2 linked regions of the Cupriavidus metallidurans CH34 genome follow. The protein of the gene in region 2 binds, or shares a complex with, the protein of the main gene of each other region. Links are inferred from orthologs where the notes say so. Each region holds a gene or a part of one and is shown on either strand. Other genes may lie near its edges.

Region 1 (3,314 bases), 1.2 Mb from region 2 along the record:
GCGCGCGTTGCCGGGCAGACGCGCAACTCGACACCTTTTTCCTGGTAGATACGGCACAGCGGCGGCAGCGCCTTCGCAGCTATCTCGCGCGACACGAGCAGCGTTTCCATCGTGTTGCACGGTGCGTAGCGCTGCGTCTTGGCGTTGTCGCACACGCGCACGGCCTTTTCCAGGTCGGCGTCGTCATCGATATAGACGTGGCAGATGCCGTCCAGGTGCTTGATCATCGGCACGCGCGCCTCTTCCATCAAGCGGGCGATCAGGCTCTTGCCGCCGCGCGGCACGATCACGTCGACATACTCGGTCATCGTGATCAGGCGACCAACCGCGGCGCGATCCGTGGTTTCGATCACCTGCACGGCTTCGGAGGGCAGCCCCGCCGCGGCCAGTCCCTCGGCCACGAGCGCGGCCAGGGCGGTATTCGATTCGATCGCCTCGGAGCCGCCACGCAAAATCGTAGAGTTGCCCGACTTCAGGCACAGCGCCGCCGCATCGATGGTCACGTTCGGACGCGATTCATAGATGATGCCGATCACGCCGAGCGGCACGCGCATCTGGCCCACCTGAATGCCGGTGGGACGGAACTTCATGTTCGAGATTTCGCCGATCGGGTCCGCCAGCGCGGCTATCTGCTCGAGGCCGGCTGCCATCGTGGCGATCGCCTTGTCCGACAGTGTCAGGCGATCAATGAAGGCGGCGTCCTGGCCGTTGGTGCGGGCGCGTTCGACGTCGCGGGCGTTGACGGCCTTGAGCTTGTCCGCATCGCGGCGGATGGCCGCGGCAATCGTCAGCAGCGCACGGTTCTTGTCGGCCGTGGAAGCGCGCGCCATGGCGCGCGATGCCGCGCGGGCCTGCTGGCCAACGCGGGTCATGTAAGCGTGGAGATCGAACTCGGTCATGATGGTGTCCGGGCCTGTGCCCGGTCTGCTATGAGTGCCGCGATGTCGATGCGCCGGCGCGGCTGCCGGCGATTGTTCTGGTTCGGTGGTCCGGTCACCTGTCCGGACCCCGGGGGCCCGGAGGCCTCATGCGGGTCTGGCGATCATCAGCGCAAGCTGCATCAGGCCGTCCCATGGCTCGGCTGGTAACGCACCGGCCGCTCCGCCAGCGCCTGGCAGGTCGGACAGGCCCTTGACCTGCCGGTCCAGCCGCGCGGCCATGGCAAGCGCGGCTTCCAGTTGCGGCATCGACAGCCGTTGCGCGGCCTGTGGTACGAGCCGCTCGCGCGGGCCCCAGACGCGCAGTTCGCGCATCAGCACGCCCGCCGGCTTGCCGCCCGCCAAGCCTTGCCGGACCTTGGATAATACGCGAATTTCCTCGGTCAGCGCCCACAGCACCAGCACCGTAGCCTCGCCCTCGCCACGCAGCCCTTCGAGCATACGCACCAGGCGCGGCACGTCGCCGCCGAGCATGGCTTCGGACAGTTTGAACACGTCGTAGCGGGCCACGTTCAGCACCGCGTCCTGAACCTGGTCGAAGGTCAGCGCGCCGGGCGGATAAAGCAGGCCGAGCTTCTGGATTTCCTGATGCGCGGCCAGCAGGTTGCCCTCGACCTTTTCGGCGATGAACTGCAGCGCGCGCCGCCCTGGCTCGCCCGGCTCCACCCGCTGCTGCTGCAGGCCGAGTCGTTCGCCCACCCAGGCGGGCAGCCGCGTGCGGTCCACGGCATCGACCTTGATCGACACCCCCGCCGACTCCAATGCCTGGAACCAGGCCGATTTCGTCGTGGCGAAATCCAGGCGCGGCAGTGTGACCAGCATCACCACATCCGGCGACGGCTGGGCGGCCACGGCGCGCAACGCCTCGCCGCCGTCCTTGCCCGGCTTGCCCGATGGAATACGCAACTCGACGATCTTGCGGTCGCCGAACAGCGACATCGACTGCTGGGCCTCGATGACCTGCCCCCACTGGAAGCCACGTTCGGCCACCAGCACGTCGCGTTCGGAGAAACCGGCCTCTCGCGCAGCGCGGCGCAGGCGATCTACCGCCTCCAGCACCAGCAGGTGCTCGTCGCCGTGAACGACGTAAAGCGGCGCCAGGCCCTTGGCCTGCGCCTGCCTCAGATGTGCCTCGAGTCCGTCGAGCTTGAGCTGCATTGTCGCCCTATGTTTCCTGTGTCGGCCTGAGTCGCGCCGATACCCGGCGCGTCAGATCGTCTTGACCGAGGCCAGCCGGCGCATGAGCTGATTCACAACATCGCGCTGCATGTCGCGATAGAGCTGCTGCTCTTCGTAATCCTTGGCCAGCGTGTTGGCTTCGTTGTACGTCAGGTCGCGCGTCAGCAGCAGCGTCGACGGTGGGATCAGCTCCTTGCCACTGGCATCGCGCAGGCGGAAGGTAAAGCGGTAGGTCAGACGGTATTCCCGCACCACACCCTCGGTGGTAATCGAGAGGATCGACTTGGCCCGCGTATCGGCCAGCACGTCGAGCAGTGCGTCCGCTTCCTTCGGGTCGGTAACGATCTGCGTGTCCGAGCCATTGCGGATGTTGCGGCGCAAATCCGCACCCATCAGCGAATTCGCGGGAATGCCGATGTAGAGCCGCTTGAACGCAAAATCGGCGTTACCGCGCATATGGAAGCCGCAGCCACCCAGCAATGCCGCCGCCGCTGCCGCGGCGCCGATGGCGAAGAAACCGCGGCGTCCCATGTTCGGTCGATCCATTCGTTATCCCTGTCTGCTGATTCCAGTCCGCGTGCTTCAGAGCACGACGTTGACGAGACGGCCCGGCACCACCACGATCTTCTTCGGTGCGGCACCGGCGGCGAACTTGGCCACGATCTCGCTGGCGGCCGCGGTGGCCTCGATCGCGGCGCGGTCAGCATCGGCCGGCACCGTCAGGCTGCCACGCACCTTGCCGTTGACCTGCAGCACCAGTTCGATCTCGCTGCGCACCAGCGCGGCTTCGTCGACTTGCGGCCATGCGGCGTCGAGAATGTCGACCGTCTCAGCGGCGTAGCCGAGTTCCTGCCACAGCCCGTGGGCGATGTGCGGCACCACCGGGTACAGCACGCGCAGCAGCACGCTGAAGCCTTCACGGCGCCCGGCCGGCGAAGCGGTCTTCGCATCTTCCAGCGCGTTCAGCATCTTCATCGTGGCGGACACCACGGTGTTGTACTGGATGCGCTCGTAATCGTAGTTGGCCTGCTTGAGCACGGTGTGGATCTCGCGGCGCAGCGCGGCGTCATCGGCCGTCGGCGCGGTGCCGGCGCCATCGCGGATCGCCTGGGCGTTCGCGTAGCCGTAGTTCCACACACGGCGCAGGAAGCGCGACGCGCCCTCCACGCCCGAACCGCTCCATTCGAGTTGCTGCTC
Region 2 (3,223 bases):
CCGAGGATCGCGTATGGATGATCAGCGGCTTGCCAGTCTGGCGGGCCGCGCGGATATGGGTGCGGAACCGCTCACGCTGCCACTCCATCTCCGCGATGCTGCGACCATTGAGACGGTAGTAGTCCAGCCCGGTCTCGCCGGTACCAACCACTCGCGGATGCGCCGACAGCGTGACCAGCCGCTCGAGTGTCGGTTCTTCGGCGCCTTCCTCGTAGTCAGGATGCACGCCGACTGAGGCATACAGGTTCGGATGCTGTTCGGCCAGCGCCAGCACGCGCGGAAAGTCCTCGAGCGTCACCGAGATGCAGAGGGCGTGCGACACCTGATTGGTCCGCATGTTCTCGAGCAACTGCGGCAGCCTTTCGGCCAGCTCGGGAAAATCGATATGGCAGTGGGAATCAACAAACATGGGGATATCTCAATCGAGCCGACGTCGGGCGATCATCAGGTCTCGCTCGACGCCACGGTCACCGGCCCGGCATCGAACGACGATACCCGCGGCAAAACCAAAAACATTCATAAATTACAACAAGTTGCGACTAATATTTCGCGCAAGACAGCAACTCCAGATGGACTACAGGGTCTGGGTCGGTCGCCCGGATTCAATCGTCTTGCCAAGAATCTCTTCCACCGCGCGCTTCAGCGAACGGCCAATATCGTCGTCCGGGAGATGCACCCCCACGCCGGGCGTCTTCATCGGCGTGCCGACCGGCGTGATCCACGCGACAGTACCTTGCACCTGATACTTCTGCGGGCGATCCAGCAGCGACAGCACCAGGAATACCTGCTCCCCAAGCCTGAACGGCCGGTTCGAAGGCACGAAGATCCCGCCGCGCGCCAGGAACGGCATATAGGCCGCATACAGCCCTGCCTGGTCCTTGATCGACAGTGACAACACGTTCGGGCGGCCGGTCGTCGCAGGATTGGGAATCGTGGCGGGACCGACCGCTGGTCGTGTCGGCGCCGCTATGGCTGGTGTGTTCATCTTGACCCCTTGTTGCAGCGTTGCCCGCTTTGTGCGGGCTATTTGAAAGTCGCTTTGTTCGACTTGTACCACGTGTGCGGCACGATTCCTACCGCGAGACGCACGCTAACGGAACAATTGTCGGTAATCGAGCAACACCGACTCCATCACGAGGCGCGCCGCCAACGGATGGTTCTCATTGCGGCGATGTCCGACCAGCCGCGCGGCGAACGCCTGCAGCCGATGCGCGTCGGTTGCGCTGGCGCAGCGGGCCAGTGCCGTCTGCTCCTTCGGGAAGTAACGTGCGGCACCCGTACCCAGGCAGAGCGCCAGCAGATCGTACGTCCAGCGTTGCAGGGTGCCGAGCACGGCGGGAACCGGCAGCTTCTGCAATTGCTCCGCGGCGGCCAGGGCATCCAGCGCAGCCGCGCTACCGAGCTGGCCGACCAGCCAGCGCTGCAAGGGCTGTTCCTCGGCCTCGGCCGCGTGCAGCGCCGTCAGTGGCGCCCCCCCAGCCAGCGCCAGTTGCGCCTCCACATCGGCCACCCCCTGTCCGCGCAGCCAATCGAGCGCATCCGCGCTGGTCGGCCGCGTCATCGAGAATTGGCGGCAGCGGGACAGGATCGTCGGTAACACACGGTCGATACGATCCGTGACCAGCAGGAACACCGTGGACGGCGGCGGCTCCTCGAGCGTCTTGAGCAGCGCGTTGGCGCCTTCAGTCTGCAGCGCGTCGAGCGGATAGACCACCACCACGCGCAAACCCGCGCGGTGCGTGCCAACACCCACCGCTTCGATCAGCGCCCGCACCTGCTCCATGCGGATGATCTTGCTCGGCGCCTTCTTCTTGCTGCCGCTCTCGCCGTCGCCTTCGGCCTCTCCAGCGCCGGCTTCCAGTGCCTCGGGCCGAACCACCGTGAAATCGGGATGGTTGCCCTGACCAAACCAGTGGCAGGCGCTGCAGGTATTGCAGGGCTGGCCATCGGGCAGCGCGCTTTCGCAAAGCAGGCCCTGCGCGAAGTGCAACGCCAGATCGCGCTTGCCGATGCCTTGCTGGCCGTGAAGCAGCAGCGCGTGCGGCAGCCGGTCGCGTAGCGCGGTCAGCCGATGCCAGTCATCTCGTTGCCAGGGATAAAGCATTCAGGTTCAATCAGTTAGCGCAGCCATCTCATGTATTGTCGGAGTCAATGACATCGACATCACCACATGGATATAGCCATTAAAAATCAAAGCGTTGCAATAATTTCTTCAAGCGCCACACGAATCTCGTCGATCGAGCGCGTTGCGTCGATGACCCGAAAGCGCTGTGGCGCTTCCGCCGCACGGCGCAGATACTCAGTGCGGGTGCGTTCGAAGAAGGCGCGGGACTCGGCCTCAAACTTGTCGGGCTCACGGGCCCCGGCCAGACGTGCGCTCGCGGTTTCCAGCGGAACGTCAAACAGCAGCGTCAGGTCGGGCTGAAGACCGCTCTGCACCCACTGCTCGAGCGTGGCCAGCCGATCGAGCGCCAGCCCGCGGCCACCGCCCTGATAGGCAAACGTGGCATCGGTGAAACGATCCGAGATGACCCAGTCGCCGCGCGCCAGCGCGGGCTCGATGACTTCGGCGATGTGCTCGCGGCGCGCCGCGAACATCAGCAGCGCCTCGGTTTCAAGATGCATCTTCCGGTGCAGCAGCAACTGGCGCAGGTCTTCGCCCAGCGGCGTGCCGCCCGGCTCCCGGGTAGTGACGACATTTGCGCGCGCGCGCAGGCGCTCGGCCACCCACTCGATATGGGTGCTCTTGCCCGCGCCATCGATGCCCTCGAAGGTGATGAATTTTCCGCGCATGACCTTATGGTTTGCCGCGCTGGTACTTGTCGACCGCGCGATTGTGTTCGGGTAGTGAATTGGAGAAATGGCTGCTGCCGTCGCCGCGTGCCACGAAATACAAGGCGTCCGATGGCGCCGGCGTCGTGGCTGCGGCCAGCGACGCCAGACTCGGCAAGGCAATCGGCGTCGGCGGCAGGCCCGTACGGGTGTACGTATTGTACGGGGTGTCCGTCAGCAAATCCCTCTTGCGCAGGTTGCCGTCGAATTGCTCACCCAGGCCGTAGATCACGGTCGGATCGGTCTGCAGCATCATGTTCTTGCGCAGACGGTTGACGAACACGGCCGCGATCATCGGGCGCTCCGCCGCCTGCCCCGTCTCCTTCTCAACGATGGATGCCATCACCAGCGCCTCATACGGCGTCTTGTACGGCAGGTCGGGCGCGCGTGC

Evidence for each region.
Region 1: the proteins of RMET_RS09145 (region 2) and holA are in contact, whole or in part, in a cryo-EM structure (PDB 8GIZ), measured with the Escherichia coli proteins. The link is inferred for Cupriavidus metallidurans CH34 from one-to-one orthologs.

The regions. Positions count from the first base shown.
Region 1 is NC_007973.1:3,228,062-3,231,375, forward strand. Bases 62-3,058 are described here. They hold holA (DNA polymerase III subunit delta), read right to left. Parts: upstream 2,097-3,058; coding sequence 1,026-2,096; downstream 62-1,025. Other genes in these bases: RMET_RS14890 (glutamate-5-semialdehyde dehydrogenase), read right to left, coding at 62-899; RMET_RS14900 (LPS-assembly lipoprotein LptE), read right to left, coding at 2,148-2,663; leuS (leucine--tRNA ligase), read right to left, coding at 2,700-3,058. In the rest of the region: more of RMET_RS14890, read right to left, coding at 1-61; more of leuS, read right to left, coding at 3,059-3,314. UniProt on the Escherichia coli protein: Part of the beta sliding clamp loading complex, which hydrolyzes ATP to load the beta clamp onto primed DNA to form the DNA replication pre-initiation complex.
Region 2 is NC_007973.1:1,981,752-1,984,974, forward strand. What follows is about bases 98-3,003. They hold RMET_RS09145 (DNA polymerase III subunit delta'), read right to left. Parts: upstream 2,105-3,003; coding sequence 1,091-2,104; downstream 98-1,090. Other genes in these bases: RMET_RS09135 (TatD family hydrolase), read right to left, coding at 98-409; RMET_RS09140 (PilZ domain-containing protein), read right to left, coding at 575-985; tmk (dTMP kinase), read right to left, coding at 2,191-2,793; mltG (endolytic transglycosylase MltG), read right to left, coding at 2,798-3,003. Outside these bases: more of RMET_RS09135, read right to left, coding at 1-97; more of mltG, read right to left, coding at 3,004-3,223. UniProt on the Escherichia coli protein: Part of the beta sliding clamp loading complex, which hydrolyzes ATP to load the beta clamp onto primed DNA to form the DNA replication pre-initiation complex.